Regions from separate parts of the Exiguobacterium sp. BRG2 genome, predicted to be linked through region 2. Evidence: riboswitches for the same ligand, from Rfam matches in the RefSeq annotation. Region 2 holds a riboswitch; each other region holds the start of a gene.
What was found. Region 2 has a riboswitch for S-adenosylmethionine ahead of Q9R23_RS07740 (alpha/beta hydrolase). Riboswitches for the same ligand answer to the same signal wherever they lie in the genome.
Positions count from the first base shown of each region.

Region 1: another riboswitch for S-adenosylmethionine. It lies ahead of Q9R23_RS06790 (methionine ABC transporter ATP-binding protein); the one in region 2 lies ahead of Q9R23_RS07740 (alpha/beta hydrolase).
Region 3: another riboswitch for S-adenosylmethionine. It lies ahead of msrA (peptide-methionine (S)-S-oxide reductase MsrA); the one in region 2 lies ahead of Q9R23_RS07740 (alpha/beta hydrolase).
Region 4: another riboswitch for S-adenosylmethionine. It lies ahead of Q9R23_RS10015 (LLM class flavin-dependent oxidoreductase); the one in region 2 lies ahead of Q9R23_RS07740 (alpha/beta hydrolase).

Region 1 is NZ_JAUZUW010000004.1:16,966-21,849, forward strand. Features, by position in the region: gene Q9R23_RS06780 (alpha-glucosidase) at 1-520, opposite strand, end outside; gene Q9R23_RS06785 (aminotransferase class I/II-fold pyridoxal phosphate-dependent enzyme) at 669-1,856, shown strand; SAM riboswitch class I at 1,919-2,023, shown strand; gene Q9R23_RS06790 (methionine ABC transporter ATP-binding protein) at 2,107-3,120, shown strand; gene Q9R23_RS06795 (methionine ABC transporter permease) at 3,110-3,775, shown strand; gene Q9R23_RS06800 (MetQ/NlpA family ABC transporter substrate-binding protein) at 3,803-4,618, shown strand; gene Q9R23_RS06805 (GNAT family N-acetyltransferase) at 4,674-4,884, opposite strand, start outside.
Region 2 is NZ_JAUZUW010000004.1:226,219-231,102, reverse strand. Features, by position in the region: gene rho (transcription termination factor Rho) at 1-37, shown strand, start outside; gene Q9R23_RS07755 (type B 50S ribosomal protein L31) at 129-374, shown strand; gene Q9R23_RS07750 (DedA family protein) at 410-1,060, opposite strand; gene Q9R23_RS07745 (thymidine kinase) at 1,244-1,858, shown strand; gene Q9R23_RS07740 (alpha/beta hydrolase) at 1,939-2,697, opposite strand; SAM riboswitch class I at 2,765-2,866, opposite strand; SAM riboswitch class I at 3,116-3,219, shown strand; gene Q9R23_RS07735 (methionine ABC transporter ATP-binding protein) at 3,306-4,334, shown strand; gene Q9R23_RS07730 (methionine ABC transporter permease) at 4,324-4,884, shown strand, end outside.
Region 3 is NZ_JAUZUW010000011.1:11,687-16,570, reverse strand. Features, by position in the region: gene Q9R23_RS13225 (Crp/Fnr family transcriptional regulator) at 1-666, shown strand, start outside; gene Q9R23_RS13220 (DMT family transporter) at 679-1,161, shown strand; gene msrA (peptide-methionine (S)-S-oxide reductase MsrA) at 1,238-1,768, opposite strand; SAM riboswitch class I at 1,863-1,966, opposite strand; gene Q9R23_RS13210 (M20 metallopeptidase family protein) at 2,029-3,207, opposite strand; gene Q9R23_RS13205 (putative quinol monooxygenase) at 3,285-3,578, shown strand; gene Q9R23_RS13200 (SH3 domain-containing protein) at 3,637-4,884, opposite strand, start outside.
Region 4 is NZ_JAUZUW010000006.1:138,009-142,892, reverse strand. Features, by position in the region: gene Q9R23_RS10025 (DUF817 domain-containing protein) at 76-861, shown strand; gene Q9R23_RS10020 (DUF975 family protein) at 1,055-1,693, shown strand; SAM riboswitch class I at 1,803-1,905, shown strand; gene Q9R23_RS10015 (LLM class flavin-dependent oxidoreductase) at 1,980-3,038, shown strand; gene Q9R23_RS10010 (ATP-grasp domain-containing protein) at 3,035-3,982, shown strand; gene Q9R23_RS10005 (SRPBCC family protein) at 4,059-4,526, shown strand; gene Q9R23_RS10000 (NUDIX domain-containing protein) at 4,753-4,884, opposite strand, start outside.

The DNA of each region.
Region 1 (4,884 bases), 210 kb from region 2:
GTTGTTCCCAGTTTAAGTCCGGTTGTTCTTTCGCAAAGGAATGGAAATAATATTGTTCGCGCTCTTCACTCCACGTCCACGGGCTCGGCGCAAAGTAAGACCGCCAATTGTTCGGGGGCGTCTCTTTCGTTCCATCTTTCCAGATGTACCAATCATCCTTGTCGTGGATTCGGTCCCGCGACTGACGGAACCAGTCATGCTGGTCACTCGTATGATTGACGACCAAATCAAGAATTATCTTTAAGCCGCGTGCATGAGCCGCTGTGATCAACTCTTGTAGATCGCCCATCGTCCCCGCCTTGTCCATGATCGTGTAATAATCGGCAATATCATAGCCATTATCGATGTCTGGAGAACGGTAACATGGATTTAACCAGACGATATCGACACCAAGCGATGCGATGTAATCTAGCTTGTCGATGACACCTCGCAAATCACCGATGCCGTCCCCATTCGAATCCTTAAAACTGCGCCAATAGACTTGATAGACGACTGCTTCTTTCCAGCTAGCTCGCTTCATCTCCTCACTCCTCTCCCTACTCTCTATTCCCGCTCCACATATCTGTACCTGTTTATTGGACGATTTTTTTGAATTTCAAAAAAGTTCTTTTCTTTTGACTGAATATTCGTTATCCTTGACGACAATACTACGAAGGAGGCACACATCCATGAAACATTTCGCTCCATCCATCGCCATCGATCGGCTTCCTGCTCCCGTTTTCGCTGAACTTGCGAACCGGATCGGTGCTGTGAAAGCTGCCGGGCATGATGTCATTACCCTTGGTCAAGGAACACCCGATCAAACGACGCCCGTACATATTCTCGACGCCTTGAAACAGGCGATCGATGAGCCAACAAACCTTCAATATCCACCATTTCGTGGACATGATTTTCTAAAGCAAGCCGTCGCGAGCTTTTATGCGAACGAATTCGGCGTCACGATCGATCCGGCAACCGAGGTCGCAATTCTTCTCGGTAGTAAAGCCGGAATCGTCGCCTTACCACAAACGATCGTCAATCCTGGAGAAGGTGTCATCGTCCCGGATCCGGGGTACCCGGATTACCTGTCTGGAGCAGCACTTGCTGGCGCTTACCCGATTACGCTTCCATTGCTTGAGAAAAATAACTTCCTGCCGGATTACGATTTACTTGATACGACAGATGTCGAGCGCGCCCGGATGTTGTTCCTCAATTACCCGAGTAATCCGACAGGTGCGACAGCGACAGCAGAAGCCTTCGAACAGACCGTTACCTTCGCGGATGCCCATGATATTTGTGTCGTCCATGATTTAGCCTACGGTGGCATCAGCTTTGATGGTCCCACACGAAGCTTCTTGCAGACGGAAGGGGCGAAGGAGGTCGGAATCGAGTTGTTCTCACTCTCGAAACGCTTCAACATGTCTGGCTTCCGAATCGCTTTCGCGATCGGAAATCCGTCCGTCATCTCAAGCATCGAGACGTATCAGGAACATCTCTACGTCAGTGCCTTCACACCGATCCAACATGCAGCGACCGTCGCTCTGACGAGTGACCAGACATGTGTCCGCGAGTTAAGTAGTCTGTACGAAACACGACGCGATGCGTTGTTCGCGAAACTCGATGCGATTGGCTGGAGTGGACCACGTCCGGGCGGTTCCTTCTTCGTCTGGCTTCCTGTTCCTGAAGGTTACACGTCCCAAAGCTTCACCGATCACCTGCTTGACGAAGCACACGTCGCTGTAACCCCTGGATCCTTCTTCGGCGAATACGGCGAAGGCTACGTCCGGATCAGCTTGATTGCTGACGTCGAACGTCTAGAAGAAGCCGTCGATCGAATCGGAACGCTCAACCTGTTCCGGACACCTGTTGCAGAATAATTCTGAAAAAACATTTGACAGATGGGAATCATTTCCGTTAAAGTAAATCCCAACAGCATAACTACTTATCGAGAGCGACCGAGGGATTAGGCCCAACGACGTCCGGCAACCACCTATCAGGAACGGTGCCACATCCTACAGAATGGATTCATTCTGAGAGATAAGTTACGAAATCTTACACTTTCGTCGCTTTTTCTGGTTGCTCTGCTACTAGGAAAAAGCGACTTTTTTTGTATGAGGAGATGAGCAGATGATTGAATTCAAACAGATTACGAAACGGTTCGTCCGAGACCGGACCCCGATTTTTGCATTACGAGATGTCGATTTGACGATTCAAAAAGGAGAAATTTTTGGGATCATCGGTGAATCCGGTGCCGGTAAGAGTACGTTGCTTCGTCTGATCAACGGTCTCGAGCATCCGACACAAGGAACGGTAAAGGTCGACGGTGTCTCGCTCGGCGGGATGTCAAAAGCAGATTTGCGTCAACTTCGCTTGCGGACAGGAATGATCTTTCAGCATTTCCAATTGATCCAGTCGCGTAATGTCGCAGATAACATTGCTTTTGCACTGAAGGCTGCCGGCGTCAAACGAGCAGATTTTCCGGAACGGATCCGTGAACTCGTCTCGCTCGTCGGACTCGAAGGATTCGAGACGAACTTCCCGAGTCAGTTGAGCGGCGGACAGAAACAGCGCGTTGGGATTGCCCGGGCACTCGCGAATGATCCAACCGTCTTGTTATGTGACGAAGCGACCTCTGCCCTTGATCCGGTCACGACGCTGCAGATTTTAGATTTGTTGAAAGATTTGAATGAACGACTCGGATTGACGATCGTCCTCATCACGCATGAGATCGATGTCGTCAAACAGATTTGCCATCGTGTCGCGGTCATGTCTCAAGGGGAAGTCGTCGAAGTTGCCTCTACATACGATTTGTTCAGTCAAGCCAAACATCCGGTGACACAACATTACGTCGACACGGCACTCCAGATCGAGCTACCGGAACGCATCTTGCAAGCGACACCGGGAAAGATCATCCGCCTACAGTTCACGGGCGAGAAGACCGGTGAAAGTACGTTGTCGGAAGCCATCCGTCGATACGATATCTCGGTCAGCATCCTGCACGGAAAAGTCGATTACATCCAAGACGTCGCTTTTGGTGTCCTAATCGTCAGCTTGACGGGATCCTCCGATCAAATCGCACCTGCTCTCGACTGGCTTGCGGCGGAACTTCATACGCTCGAGGTGATTCAGGATGTGGCTTGATCGTATACAAACGATGTTACCAGAGTTGTTGAAGGCACTTGGTGAGACGGCGTGGATGGTTGGCATTTCGCTTGCCTTCGCATTGGTCGTCGGGATTCCACTCGGGATTCTCCTGTTCGTCACCGACCGCGGTTTATTCTTTCAAAACATTGCCATCCGACGTGTCCTTGACTTCGTCGTCAACATCGTCCGGTCCTTGCCGTTCATCATCTTGCTTGTTGCCCTCATTCCATTAACGAAATTTTTGCTTGATAATACGATTGGTCCGACAGCAGCATCCGTCAGCCTCAGTGTCGCAGCGATTCCGTTTCTCGCACGACTCGTCGAAACATCACTGCGTGAGATTCCACCTGGTTTGATCGAAGCAGCGGAAGCGTGCGGTGCGAAACCATTACGGATCATCGTCAGTATCCTTTTACCAGAAGCACTCCCTGGCATCATTCAGGGCATCACGCTAACGACGATCAGTTTGATCGGCTTCTCGGCAATGGCTGGGATCGTCGGCGGCGGAGGTGTCGGTGACCTCGCGATCCGCTTCGGCTATTATCGCTATGATAATCTCATCATGATCGTGACGATCGTCGTCCTCATCGTCATCGTCCAGAGCATTCAAGCACTTGGCAATCAACTGGCGCGAAAAACAGACAAGCGCTAATCATACATATAAAGGGAGAGTTGAATCATGAAAAAACGATATGCCTTTTTAGCGACAGCCTTACTTGGTGCAGGAATCCTCGCAGGATGCGGAGACAGCAGTGCTGATGAAAAAGACAAGACGATCAAGATTGGGGCGACAAGCGGCCCTTATAGCGACATGGTCAAACAAGCGATTCAACCGCAACTCGAAAAGAAAGGCTATAAAGTCGAAATCGTCGAATTCAGCGATTATATCCAACCGAACATCGCACTCGGTAGCGGCAATATCGATGCTAACTTATTCCAACACTCGATTTACCTGAAGACGTTCTCTAAAGAAAAGAAGCTCGACCTTAAAGGACTCATCACTGTCCCGACGGCACCGATGGGACTATATAGTAAGACGGCGAAGACACTTGACGACGTCAAGACGGGTGCTGAAGTCGCGACGCCGAATGATCCGACGAACCAGGCACGCGCGCTGAACCTCTTGGCAGAACAAGGCTGGATCGAACTGAAGCCAGATGTCGATCCACTGACTGTTTCAGAGAAAGATATCGTTAAGAATCCGAAGAAACTCGTCATTAAACCACTCGAGGCGGCTCAACTACCACGCGCCGTCGAAAGCGTCGATATCTCAGCCGTTCCAGGGAACTTCGCTTTGGCTGCGAAATTCGATTTACTCGATGCGTTAGCACTTGAGACGATGGACGAACAATACCGGAACCTCATTGCTGTCCAAACGAAAGATGCAGACTCACAAGTCGCAAAAGACCTGAAGACAGCTGTCGAATCCGATGCATTCAACACAGTCATCGAAAAATCATTCAAAGGTTTCAGCAAGCCTGAATGGGCAAACTGATAAAAAACAACCGGATTCCAAAGAGACAATCTCTTTGAAATCCGGTTGTTTTGTGTTAGAACCGATACCACATCAGCTCTTCATCATGATAGGTATCATCGACTTTCAGCGCCCGTGGTTCGATCGCGTATGATTCAAAACCAAGTGATCGATACAACGCTTTAGCAGCTTCATTCGTCCGGACGACCGAGAGATGGACTTGCTCGATCACAGGATGCTGCTTTAATGTACGTAATGCCTCTTCTACGAGTTGCCGTCCGACCTGT
Region 2 (4,884 bases):
GCGTACCGTCAAGAAGGAAGCAACGACGGAAAAATAACTATTGCGACGCGTAAAAAAATCGTTTAGTATAGGAAGGTAACTTACTCTGGCTCAGCAAATGGACCAGGGCGGAAGGAGAGAAATCAACCATGAAACAAGGAATTCACCCTAACTACAACAAAGTAGTATTTATGGATTCAACGACTGAGTACAAATTCTTAAGCGGTTCTACTCGTTCTTCGAACGAAACGATCACTTGGGAAGATGGTAACGAGTACCCACTCATCCGTGTGGATGTGTCTTCAGACTCGCACCCATTCTATACAGGTCGTCAAAAGTTCAACGCGGCAGATGGTCGTGTCGATCGCTTCAACAAAAAATACGGCCGCAAGTAATTACTTGCCGGTTCTTAAAAAGCAGCCTGCCTCCATTACGGAAGCAGGCTGTTTTTGTATAGGCTGAATTGCGAACGGTACGTAAGGTACGTCTTTAAGACGAACGAGAAAGCAATCCCGCCGACAATCCCGATCAAGTACGGCATGGCTTCTGGATGTGCCAAGATGTAGTCGACGACTTTGTGGAACGAGATATGACGACCAACAAAGTAGCCGGCGCCCAAGAACACACTGACCCAAATCAAAGCACCTGTATACGCGTAACTCGCAAAAATGCGAAACGGCATTTTTGAAACACCTGCAAAAAAGGCAGAGAGTTGGCGAAGACCAGGTATGTAGTAACCGATGATCAAGACCGATTTGCCGTAACGACGAAATCCGGCTTCAGCGGAGAGAATGTGTTTTTCTGAGATGCGCATCTTTGGTCCGACGCGATGCAACAGGGGCATGCCGAGTTTTAAGCCCAGCACGTAGCTAATCGTCATTCCGATGCAACTGCCAGCGTAAGCGGCAAGAATCGTACCGAACAGCGGTAGATTGCCTTGATGCATCCAAAAACCGGACAGGACGAGCAAGGTCTCATCAGGAACCGGCAATCCCACGATACCACCTGCGAGAAGGACGGAAAGACCAAGGGCGCCATATTGGTGCAGAATGTCATGTAAGAGATGATGAATCGGGGACACCTTCTTTCGCGAGAATCTTCTTCTTTAGTGTACAGGAAATGGATGAAGGTTGGAATGAAAGGACAAAAATTCTAGGTAAAGAAAAAATGAATTTTGATTTCCGGAAGTCAACCCTTTTTCTCAATACCGTTTCGAGCTATACTCGTTAAAGTGACTATTTTTAGAGGACGGTGTCGGACGATGATGCATGTAATAAATCAGTACGGCTGGATCGAAGTAATTTGTGGTAGTATGTTTTCCGGGAAATCGGAAGAGTTGATTCGTCGTGTCAGACGGGCACAGTACGGCAAACTGCCCGTTCAAGTATTCAAGCCGGCAATCGACGACCGGTACCATGAAGAGCATGTCGTCTCTCACATCGGAAATTCCGTCGTGGCGATTCCAATGGCGACGAGTCGTGATCTCTATGCAGCAGTAGCGGAAGAAACACAAATTGTCGGAATTGATGAAGTTCAATTCTTTGATGATGAGATCGTTCAAGTCATCGAAGCACTTGCGCAAGACGGAAAACGCGTCATTTGTGCAGGACTCGATCAGGATTTCCGGGCAGAGCCATTTGGCAAGATGCCGGAATTACTGGCGCGCGCAGAATTTGTGACGAAACTTCAGGCGATCTGTCTCTCATGTGGCGATCCGGCTTCCCGGACACAACGTTTGATTGATGGAAAACCAGCGAACTATGATGATCCGATCATTTTAGTCGGCGCTTCAGAATCGTATGAGCCACGGTGCCGCCACTGCCATGAAGTGCCAGGAAAGCCGAAGCCGCTCCAAACGATGCAACACCAAAAAGGATAAACAAAAAAGACGAACCGATGATGGTCGTCCTTTGATGTAACAGCTGTTCGCTTCTAAGTGAAGACGAATAGCTGTTTTTTTTATCCCGTTTCCTGTGAGAAACGACTCGAGCGTTCGATGAAACGAATCGTCTCACGCACGATCAAATCCTGATCATGATCGAGGGTCGCGACGTGGTACGAGTTGAGGAGACAGTAGATTCGTTTATCATTCGTCCCGATGTGCTGGTGCAGATAATCCGAGCTCGACGGCGGAACGACGTGATCGGTCGCCGAGTAGAGAATCAATGTCGGCAGGAGAATGGATCCGAGGCGTCCTTTTGTCTCATCCATCAAGCGGACGAGTTCGAACGCACAACGGCTCGGAACGAGGTCATAAATGATTTCGAAGGCTGCTCGCTTAATGTCCGGTGCCCCTTCCGGTAAGTACTGTGGACCGTCCTCGAACGAAAGTGCTTCATAGGATGGAACGGAGAGTGCGGCATTGATCGTAATGATGCCGGCAAACGGAATGCCGTCAGCAGCGAGCGACAACGCAAGCGTCGCACCCATCGATTGACCGATGACGAAGACTTGATCGCATGTTTCTTGTAAACGTTCATAGCCGTCTTGCAGGCTTTGCTTCCAACATCGAGCAGTCGATTGTTCAAACTCGCGGACGTTCGTTCCATGTCCACGTAAGCGCGGGGCATAGACGGTAAAACCTTCGGCAGCAAATGCCTCACCGACGTCCCGGACACTCTGCGGAGTGGCGTTAAAACCATGACAGATTAGAATGCCGATCGGTCCACCTTGAAGATAAAATGCTTCAGCACCAGTCAATACAGGATAGTTCATCATTACTATTTTTCCTCCATTCATGAAAAAAACTCGTCGACGTCACTGCTTGGACGCCCACGAGTTTTTCACCGTATCATCCAAAGCCGCGCTTTGCTGGTCGGAGCACCTTACAGATTGCAGGTTGCCGTGAAGTCATAGAGCCAGGTCTCTCGTTCACTCTTGATAAATATCATATTGGAATTGTCGGATTAATCATTGAAACGATGGTAGCACGACCGAAAATGACTTGTCAAATCGTTCTTGACGAATCATGATCCGTTCAGTAAGCTAACTCATAACTTGTTCATCCATCGATATGCGCCAAATGGATTATTTTTGAAAAGTTGGTTGACTTTTAAAGGTTCGACCCGTAATGTAAAAATTAGTTTTACGACATAAGCAACAACACAACAACACACATACGAATTTCATACCGCAATACTTATCCAGAGAGGTGGAGGGACTGGCCCTACGAAACCTCGGCAACAGACTCATTATGAGCACTGTGCCAATTCCATCAGACAGATGTCTGAGAGATGAGTGGAGTGGATTCTGCCACTGTGCGGATCCAGGTCTCTTCTTGTTTCTCAAGAAGGGGCCTTTTTTGTTGAATGAAGGGGGAAAACGGAATGATTGCATTTCATCAAGTCAAAAAAACGTACGTCACGAAAGATCAGACGATTGCAGCGCTCGACGGTGTCGACCTGACGATCGAAAAAGGTGAAATCTTTGGGGTCATCGGTTTTAGCGGTGCCGGAAAAAGTTCACTGCTCCGCTGCGTCAATCTGTTAGAACGACCGACGTCAGGAACGGTGACGGTCGATGGGGAAGATTTAACGCAACTGTCTCCGAAAAAGTTACGCCAAGCAAAACAACGGATCGGGATGATCTTTCAGCACTTCAATCTGTTGAATGCGAACACGGTCTTTACGAATGTCGCGAAACCACTCGTTCTCGCAGGCGTCAAGAAAGACGAAATTCGCCGCCGGGTGACGGAGTTACTCGAATTCGTCGATCTCGCGGACAAAGCAGATCATTATCCGGATCAATTGTCGGGTGGGCAGAAACAGCGCGTTGGTATCGCCCGGGCACTAGCGACGCAACCTTCCGTCCTTTTATGTGACGAAGCGACGTCAGCACTTGATCCCCAAACGACACATCATATTCTTCAGTTATTAAAACGGATCAATGCCGAGTACGGGATCACGATTCTCTTGATCACCCACGAGATGGGCGTCATCCGGGAGATTTGCGACCGGGTCGCCGTCATTGAAGCTGGAAAGTTGATCGAGTCAGGAACGGTCTTTGATGTCTTTTCAAACCCGCAGACTGAGACAGCGAAAAATTTCGTTCGCTCCGTCATGCATGACGAGATTCCAGCGTCGATTCGTCAGTTGATCGAGTCCCGGAATGCGAATCCAATCTATAAGATTCACTTCCTTGGACATCACACCGGACAACCACTCTTATCGCAAGTCGCAAAACGCTTCGACGTCGATGTCAATATCCTGCACGGTAGCATCACGGAGTTGCAGGATACGCCGTTCGGCACATTACTCGTTGAACTGATCGGTGAGACGACAGAAGTGAAACGAGCGTTACACTACATCGATCAGGCGCAGGTAACCGTTGAGGAGGTGCTCGCTGATGCTAGTTAACTACAGTGATATCTGGACAGCATTCTTGCAGACGATGACGATGGTATCCGTTTCGCTCTTGTTCTCGACCTTGATCGGCTTACCACTCGGTATCCTGCTTGTCGTCACGCGAAAAGGAGCGTTACTTGAAAATGTTCCGTTGTTCACGTTCTTCAACAGTATCGTCAATATTTTCCGCTCGATTCCGTTCATCATCTTACTTGTTGCGATCATCCCGTTGACGCGCTTGATCGTTCAGACATCGATCGGAACAGAAGCCGCCATCGTTCCGCTCGTCTTTTATGCCGCCCCGTATATGGCACGGCTGATCGAGAGTTCCTTACTTGAAGTCGACAAAGGTGTCCTTGAGGCAGCAGAAGCGATGGGCGCGACACCGTTCCAAACGATTTTCCGCTTCCTTCTGCCGGAAGCACTCGGTTCACTAATCCTTAACTTAACGATCGCGACGGTCGGCTTGATCGGGGCGTCGGCGATGGCAGGTGCCATTGGTGGTGGTGGACTGGGTGACTTAGCAATTACGTACGGCTATCAACGGTTCGACACGAAAGTC
Region 3 (4,884 bases), on a different contig from region 2:
GAAACCGTCATCCAACAGTATGGACTGGATACGATTTTAACGGAAGAGACGCGCGCTTGGTTGCGTGAAGAAACCTTCCGAAAAGGAGAACTCCTCTGTACGACCGGTGCGACAATCGACCGGATGTACTTCATCGTCGCAGGCAAGGTCAAGATTTCTGCTGCTTCGTCAGAAGGAAAACAACGGATTTTACGATTCAAAACACCACTGACAGTGATTGGTGACGCTGAATTCATCAACGAACGGGAAGTGCTGAATACGGTCGAAGCAGTGACCGATGTCGATGTGTTGAGCGTGCCGTATACGATTTTACGCGAGCACAATACAACGAACGTCTTTCTGCAATTTTTACTAAGAACAATTACAGCGAAGTGGTATGCCGATTCGAAATCAGCGTCGCACCACGTACTCTATACGGTCGAGGAGCGATTTGCAGGCTACTTATTATCGATTGCGTCCGAAGCTAGTGACAGTTTGTTTTATCAGGAGATGCGGACGTCGAATCTACATGACGTCGCTGACTGGCTTGGAACAAGTTATCGTCATCTCAACCGGATCATCACGAAGTTGTGTGAGGAAGAGATTCTTGTTCGACGACGTGGCAAGATCATCATCGTCGATTTGGAACGGATTCGCGAGAAAGCGAACGGTAACAGCTATGAGTAAGGAGGAACGAACATGATAATAGGCATTGTGTGTGCCGTATTGGCTGGAATGTTAATCAGTTTGCAGACGGTATTGAATGCTCGGATGAGTGACGCGTTCGGCGCATGGGCAACGACGACGCTGGTTTTCTTCGTCGGCTTCATCGGAGCAAGCATCACGTATGTCCTGTTTCGTGGTGGAACGATCGGACAGATTCAAAACGTGTCACCACTCTACTGGTTCGGTGGACTCGTGGGTGTCGGTGTCGTCTTTTGTGTCATGCGCGGGATTCAATTGCTTGGTCCGTCCGTCGCGATCTCTGTCGTGTTGATTTCGCAGTTGAGCTTTGCCCTTGCTGTTGATACGTTCGGTTGGTTCGGTTTGCCACAAATCGACTTATCGTTTGGTCAGCTCATCGGTCTCGCTGTCATGGTGTGTGGCATCTTCGTCTTGAAACGGTATCAAGTCGTGGCACCGGAACAACAGGCAAAGGATCAAGTAGAACGTGTTTCATGACTTACTTTTTCCATAACAATGAAACAGGTCAGCAAACCAACGTTTACTGACCTGTTTTTATATACATTTTTTTGAATCAGACCGTCGTCGTATCTTTCCATTCCTGCTCGATGAAAGCATCGCGACCAGAGGCAGCACGATCTTTTTTATAATGTTCTGGATTTTTCTTATGGAAGTCTTGATGGTACTCTTCCGCCGGATAAAATTCAGAAGCGGCATCGATCCGCGTCACGATCGGTTGTTTGAAACGATTGCTTGCAGCAAGAGCGTCACGGGAAGCGATCGCTGCTTCGTGCTGCGCATCCGTATGATAGAAGATTGCTGGCGCGTACTGCGTACCGCGATCTTGGAATTGACCTTCTGCATCCGTCGGATCCGTTTGGGGCCAGTAGAGTTCAAGTAAACGCTCGTACGGGAACAGGCTCGGATCAAACGTGATTTGGACGACTTCGAGATGTCCCGTCGTTCCTGTTTTGACTTGCTCGTACGTCGGATTGTCGACGTGTCCGCCCATGTAACCTGATACGATCCCCTCGATTCCTGGTAATTCTTCAAATGGTGTCACCATGCACCAAAAACATCCACCTGCAAATGTTGCTTTTTCCATCTGTCTCTTCCTCTCCGTGGGAAATCCCCATTGTATGTCTGACAGCGAGAAAACGAAAACGACTCCTTCGCTTGGTTGCAAAAGGAGTCGCCGCTTTTTATCAACCAAAGCTTTCGCTTTGCTGGTCGTAGCACCTTGCTATGCGCAGGTTGCTGGGACGTCATCGATCCAGATCTCTCGGTCCACTCTTGATAAGGGTATATGAAGTTGATGTCATTCGTCATCATTGTTGTGATGATACCATTCACAAAGAAATAAAGTCAATCCTTAGAATTTAAGGCACGTAAAACGGTTGCTCCAAGTGTCTTCGCACCGATCAACAACGCTTGTTCATTGATCTCGTACTGTGGATGGTGTTGCGGATAGTTGACGCGACCGTCCGTATAGCCAGAGCCGGTAAAGAAATAACTACCCGGGACGTGTGTTAAGTAATGTGCGAAGTCGTCCGCCGCCATCATTGGTGTGAGTGCCCGGACGGATGCTTCCGGTAAGAAAGCAGCAGCTTCCTGAACGAGCTTTGTCTCATCCGGGTGATTCCAGAGCGCCGGGTAACCAGTCGTGAAGTCAATCGAATACGAAGCACCGATGCCGGCACACGTCGTTTTAGCGACAAGATCGACTTCTTGCCGGAGCTGATGCCGCAGTGTCTCGTTGAACGTCCGAATTTCCCCGACAATGCGTGCCTCACCCGTAACGATATTTGGTGCTGTTCCTGCATGGAAAGAACCGATTGCGAGAACAGCCGGCTCAAACGGATCGACCCGTCGACTAACGAGATGTTGTAAGTTACAGACGAGTTGCGCTCCAGCGACGAGAGCATCTTTTGTTTTATGCGGTGCCTGGGCATGCCCACCTTGACCATGGACGATGATTTCGAATTCGTCGATCGCACACAATGTATGTCCTTCCCGAAACCCAATCGTGCCAACTGGTAAATCATTTTCGAGATGTGTCGCGAAAATCGCATCGACTCCTTCGAGGACGCCGGCTTCGATCATTTGGATTGCTCCGCCGGGGAAGACCTCTTCTCCATGCTGGTGGATGATCCGAATCGTTCCTTGCAATTGATCGCGTATCGGATAGAGCGTAGCAGCAAGGGCCATCACCATTGCCGTGTGACCATCATGCCCGCAAGCATGCATGATACCAGGATGGATCGACCGGAAAGCAAGCGTTGTCTCTTCCTGAAGTGGTAATGCGTCAAAATCTGCGCGGACAGCAATCGTCGGACCAGGCTGTTTGCCTTCGATCGTCGCGACGACACCACGACCTCCGACGGCTGTTTGATGAGGAATGCTCTGTTCTGCGTAAAAGGCGGCAATCCGTTCTGGTGTGCGGACTTCTTGGAAGGATAGTTCCGGATGGCGGTGGAAATCACGGCGTAATGCGATCATCGTGGGTTCGAATTGTTCGAGTGCTTCAAAAAGTTGATTTTGCATGTTCTAGCTCCTTTAACGTGTGTCTTTTCGTGAAAATGGGTACAGATACAGGTAATCACGAAAGGGGATAATGTAACATGGGAGAAATCGTCGTTAATGCTGTACTTACCATCAAAGCTGGACTTGCGGATCAAGTCTTCCCGATTTTACAAACGGTTTATCATGCTTCACAAAAAGAAGAAGGATGCTTACGTTATTCCTTGCACCAATCGATCGAGGATGAGCATCAATTCATGCTGTATGAAGTGTATCGTGATGAAGAGGCACTTGAAGCGCATATCGCATCCGATCACTATAAAGCCTACCGTGAACAGATCGAGTTATACTTGATGGATCGACAAGTAACGAAATACGTCGAGATGACATTTTAACGTATTGCGATAAGAAGAGACGAACCCGTCGATTTCGACGGGTTCGTCTTTTTTTGTCTTACATCGATTTAAATCCGAGGAAATGCTCCTGCCAACGCGGTTCGTAAATCGAGTTGATTTGAAGCTGTGAACCGCCTGCATGGATGAAGTGTTCGCTATCGAGCATGATTCCGATATGCGATGGACCATCCGTGTAGGTGTTCTGGAAGAAGACGATATCCGAGCGTTTACCACTCGAGATACTCGTCCGGCGATTCGTAAAGAAAGCACCATACCAGTAGCCACGAACATTCGTCCGACCACCGTATTTTCCAGCCTTGTTCGTCGCGTAGTGAATCAAACCGGAACAGTCAAAACCACCGTTCACGGCATCTTGCGAACCCCATGTGTATGGTGTGCCGATATGTTGGACGGCTGCTTGGATCAGCTTTTCACCACGCGTATTATTCTTTTTAACGACCCGTTTATCGGACGTGATCGTCACAGCGGATACCGGAAGATAAACAGGTGTCCAGCCTGACTGGATGACATAGAAGTTTCCGACTCGATGACGCGGATAAACGCGTTTGCCTTGTTCAACGAGTCCACTGCCTTTTGGGCTCGTCGGACTTGCGAAGAACGACGTCGTCTGTTTGACCGTATAGATTTTCGCCCGGTCGATCGCTTTTTGTGTCAGTTTCATATCGGGTTTGCTCGTGCTGATATAAGGGTTGAGGACGTAACCCGTTTGACCATTTGCCAGGCGAACTTGCCAAAAATCATCATCAATTGATTTTAGACCAATTAGTTTCGTTCCTTTCTTCAAATAGGCAGCTGGGCGACTGTAAGCGACGTCAGCAGAGAAGAGTGGCGTCTGGTCCAGGTGGACATAAAATGTCGTTCCTTTTTTTGCTTTTGCCGTCGGCTTGTTCAGTCCGATGCGACTCGAATCGACGAAACCAAAGGTGTTTTTATATTTGACGCGTGTATAATAACCGCTTTTTCCGTAGATCGAAATCGAGGTACCTTTTTTTAGTGTGCCGATTTTTTTGCTCGAAAGTTTTGCCTGCGAACGAATGACGACATCGTCTTCCGTCACGTAGCGTTGACCAGTGACGTCATACAGATCCGGCTTTTTCGTCACGAGATCCGTCGTTTTGACGTAACCGTAGACCGCTCCTTTTTTCAAGCGTGTGTAACTGCCGCTTGTGCCGTAAATCGTTAGCTTGTCAGCTCGTTTGACGGAATACATGATTTTGCTCTTCGTCGACGCAGATGTGTAGACGGACAAGTTGCGTTTCGCGTATCGTGTCCCGGTTGATGCATA
Region 4 (4,884 bases), on a different contig from region 2:
TCCGTTTTTTCCATCTTAAGAAGGAGGGGAAGGTCGAAAGAGAAACGTATACTGAAGAAAAAAGGAGATGACAGGATGAAAGCGATCCGGCACCTGATTCGTTTTACATACATAGAAGCCGTCTGTTGCGTCTTTCCCGTCATGATTTTCGCAGCGCTTGCTCTTTCACGTTATCTTCCTGCTGAACCGATCGCGCGATACGATCTCCTGTTGCTATGGTGTCTTCTCGTCCAAATCGTCTTACTTGTCACGCGTTATGAAACGCTGGAAGAGTTCAAACTGATCTTACTCTTTCACGTGATTGGTCTAGCACTTGAACTGTTCAAAGTGAACGTTGGGTCTTGGAGTTATCCGGAACAGGCTCTAACGAAAGTGGCTGGTGTTCCCTTGTATGCAGGATTCATGTATGCAAGTGTCGCAAGTTATGTCTGTCAAGCGTTCCGAAGATTTCATTTACGCTTCACAGCATTTCCACCGCCTTGGCTTGCGATCAGCGTAGGCAGTCTCGTCTATCTCAACTTCTTCACCCACCATTGGATCTTCGATGCACGCTGGCTATTGATGGTCCTCGTCGTCCTTGTCTTCTATAAGTCATGGGTTCATTTTACGATCGAGCAGACGATCTACCGGATGCCGCTCGTCCTATCCTTTTTACTGATTGCCTTTTTCATTTGGATCGCGGAGAACATCGTGACGTTCTTTAAAGGCTGGGTCTATCCGCATCAGGAAGGAGGCTGGGCAGTCGTTGATCTTGGAAAATTGTCTTCTTGGTTCCTGCTTGTGATCATCACGGTTTTGATCGTCATCGTCGCGAAATACAAGCGTCAGGATCCGGCTGTGGAGATATATCAGCGTACATAGACGAAAAACATGACATTTCGTTTGCGATGAAGCGCTTCGATGTTCAACGTTCGTTCTAACATGTGGACGACAACTTGAGCGTGCTTGGCTCAACCAGCAACGAGACGGGAAATTATTGAAAAAAGAGTGAAACATTAGAAATTTTAAGCCGTAGAGTAAGGTGAGAACTTATTTTTCAAGGAGGACCTTACTCATGTCATCTCAATTAAAGAAAGCAGCGAAGGAGTCGCTCAGCGGTCGTTGGGGATTTGCAGTCCTAGCTTTTCTGCTGTTTAGTATTATTCAGGGTGTTCCTAATTTATTTGGATCGGATATCGATGAGCCGTCTAGTAGTATAGATCTCGTTGTATCATTGGTGTCGATTTTATTGATTCCAGTAGGAGTCGGTTGGACATGGATTGCCATGTCGATTGCTCGTGGCGAAGAAACGAAAGTGACGGATTTGTTTGAGCCATATGGTATGTTCCTGAAAGTGGTGGGGCTGGCCATTGTTCAGTTCATCTTTATCGCGCTCTGGACGTTACTCTTAATCATCCCTGGTATCATCAAGTCATTCTCTTACTTGTTGACGTTCTACATCCTTCGAGATGAACCATCGATCGGTATCCTCGAGGCCATCACGCGTTCACGCCAACTCATGGATGGTCACAAGATGGAAGCATTCTTACTCTTCCTATCATTCATTGGTTGGGCATTACTTGTAATCGTTACACTTGGTCTTGCTGTCCTATGGGTCGGACCATACTTCAGTGTCACGCTTGCCAAATTCTACGATCGTATTCGTGGGGAGCAAGCACCAGAGCCAACATCAGATTTCGTCGCACCATATTAATCCGGAATCCCGACACTACGTCGGGATTTTTCTTTGAAATAAATCCGATAGGAAAAGACGGTTTAATGGTTGCTTTAGTTCAATGAATTCTGTACGATGAATGCAACACATCTTATCTAGAGAAGTCGAGGGACTGGCCCGAAGACACTTCAGCAACCCCGCTATGGCGGAAGGTGCTACTTCCAGGAAGGAATACCTTCTGAAGATAAGAGCGGACAGGACAAGATACCGTCGCTCTTTTCGAACTTCGAAAAGAGCGTTTTTTTATGATAAGGGGGACGATGGAGTGGAGTATGGTTTTTGGTTACCGATTTTTGGGGGATGGTTACGTAACGTCGAGGATGAACAGATGCCAGCAACATTCGATTATGCGAAACAAGTCGCACAAACAGCTGAACGCATCGGCTTCTCGACGACGTTGATTGCGGAATTGAACTTGAACGATATCAAAGGCATCAAGGAACCGAGTCTTGAGGCATGGACAACGGCAGCGGCGATTGCTGCAACAACAGAACGCCTTGAGATCATGACAGCGGTTCGTCCCGGGTTCCATAATCCAGCGACGACGGCGAAGATGGCGGCAAACATCGATCAGTTGAGTGGAGGGCGATTTACGCTCAATGTCGTCTCAGCCTGGTGGGCAGAAGAAGCAAAACAATACAACGGTATTTTTACTGCACATGATGAGCGCTATGCCCGGACGGAAGAGTTCGTCACGGTCATGAAAGGACTATGGGCAGATGCGTCACCGTACAGCTTCTTCGGTCATCACTACACGATCGAACAGGCAGAACTCCATCCGAAACCCGTCCAGCGTCAGGGGATTAAGCTCTACGCTGGTGGAGAGAGTGAAGCCGGAAAACGGACGATCGTCGAACATTGTGATGCCTACGTCATGCATGGAGGCACTGTTGAAGAAGTAGCTCATAAAATCAATGATATGAAAGTACGCCGGGAAGCGACGGGACACGCACCGCTTGAGAGCTTCGGTCTTGCTGCCTACATCATTTGTCGGGATACGGAAGAAGAAGCGCTTCTTGAGTGGCAACGCATCACGGACGTTAAGGAAGACAGCGCCGGTTATGCCGGTTATCAAGATTTCATCAGTAAATCGCAACTCGAACAACAGGTCGAACGAAATGATTATTCCGTCTCGAACCGTGGTCTGCGACCGAACTTGATCGGAACACCAGAACAGATTGCCGAACGGATTCTAGCGTTCGAAGCCGTTGGTGTCACTTTGCTCTTGTTACAATTCTCACCACAACTTGAAGAAATGGAACGCTTTGCCCGTGACGTAATGCCACTGGTCGAAGCGAAACGAAAGGTAGGTCAACAATCATGACAAAAATTCATATTCTCCACGAAAACCAAGAATGGACGGATCATCTCATCAAACGTCTCGAAGAACTCAAGTTGCCGTACGAGCAGTGGCACTTAAATGAAGGAATCGTACCGTTAGATGAACTGCCGCCAGAAGGTGTCTTTTACAGTCGTATGAGTGCGTCTTCGCATACGCGGGGGCATCGTTACGCGCCGGAGTTGACGGAAGGGGTCCTCGCTTGGTTAGAAGAGCATGACCGGACCGTCTTTAACGGAACGCGTGCGCTTCGTCTTGAAGTCAGCAAAGTCAATCAATACACGGCGTTGCGGAAGGCTGGGATTCGTGTACCGAAGACGACGGCTGCCGTCGGACGCGATCAAATCGTACAAGCAGCAAAAGAGATCGGTGTTTCGTCATTCATCACGAAACACAACCGTGCAGGGAAAGGTCTCGGCGTCCAGTTATTCCATTCGATTGAAGCACTTGAAGCTTATCTCGACGGTCCGACATTCGACGAACCAGTCGATGGCATCACGTTGATTCAAGAGTATATTCAAGCACCAGAACCGTACATCACACGTTGTGAGTTCGTAGGTGGAAAGTTCGTCTACGCGGTTCGAGTCGATACATCAGAAGGTTTTGAGCTTTGCCCAGCGGATGCATGTGTGATCGACGACTTGTTCTGCCCAGTTGGTGAAGAAGCGCCACAAACACCGATGAAGTTCCAAATCGTTGAAGGCTTCGATGACCCGATCATCCAAAAGTATGAAGCATTCCTCCAAGCGAACCAAATCGCGGTCGCAGGCATCGAGTTCATTAAGGATGCGTCAGGTACGATCTATACGTATGACGTCAATACGAATACGAACTATAATTCGGATGCCGAGGCAGCTGCAGGACGCTACGGCATGCTCGAACTAGCGAAGTTCCTCGGTGCAGCCCTTGAAACAAGCACAGTAAAATAAGAATCTGCTCCCGCCCTGTCACCGGACGTTACAAGACCGGATGACAGGGTATTTCTATAGAAAAGGGGGCGGATCTATGATTACGTGGAGAGAAGAACGACAGCTCGATATCCCGATTGAGGAAGCATGGCACTTGTTTGATCACACGCGATTGCAGCGTTTGATTCCAAACGTCGTCCAGCACGAGGTGATTGAACGAAAACCGGGTGTCGTCGGTTCGACGTATCGTCAAACATACATGCAGGGTAATCGACTCGAAACCTATATCGTGACCGATTTAGCCTATACGAACGAGCCTGACTTCAAGCAAAATACGATTGGATTCACATTGGCTAAAATATTCAAGATCGAGATGACGTTTACGCTCAAACCACTTGGACACGATCGTTGTCTGTTGATTTATACAGGAAAAAATGAAGGAGTGAACTTCGTTGGGAAAAGTCTCTTGTCACTCGGTGGCGAACGAGAAAACGAGAAAATTGTTCAAGGCTTGTTGCAACGTGTCGAAGAAGAGGCAGCGAAACAAAAGAAGAACAATGCATGAAAAAACGTATTCCCGCACTGGGAAATCCGTTTTTTCATATCTTATCGATTCGTATACGATTTATGATCACTCGGTAAAACGGATAGGCAGTCGACACCTTGATAACGTTCTCGTTTTCTATCGCTGGATCGAGCGATTTTGGATTATCAAAATGCTTAGTTACCAACTACTATTTTTAAGTATAAATACGGTTATTAAATTTTCATTCAATCCAAAGATTATATCGTTACGATAGTAGACGCAAACGAGAAATCTGTGAATCATTTTGCATCTCATTCAGTGGTCGAAACCGAACAGCTCGTAATTCTTGTTGATTAAGCGATAGTTCAGGATCGATCCCGAGTCGAGGTCCAGGACT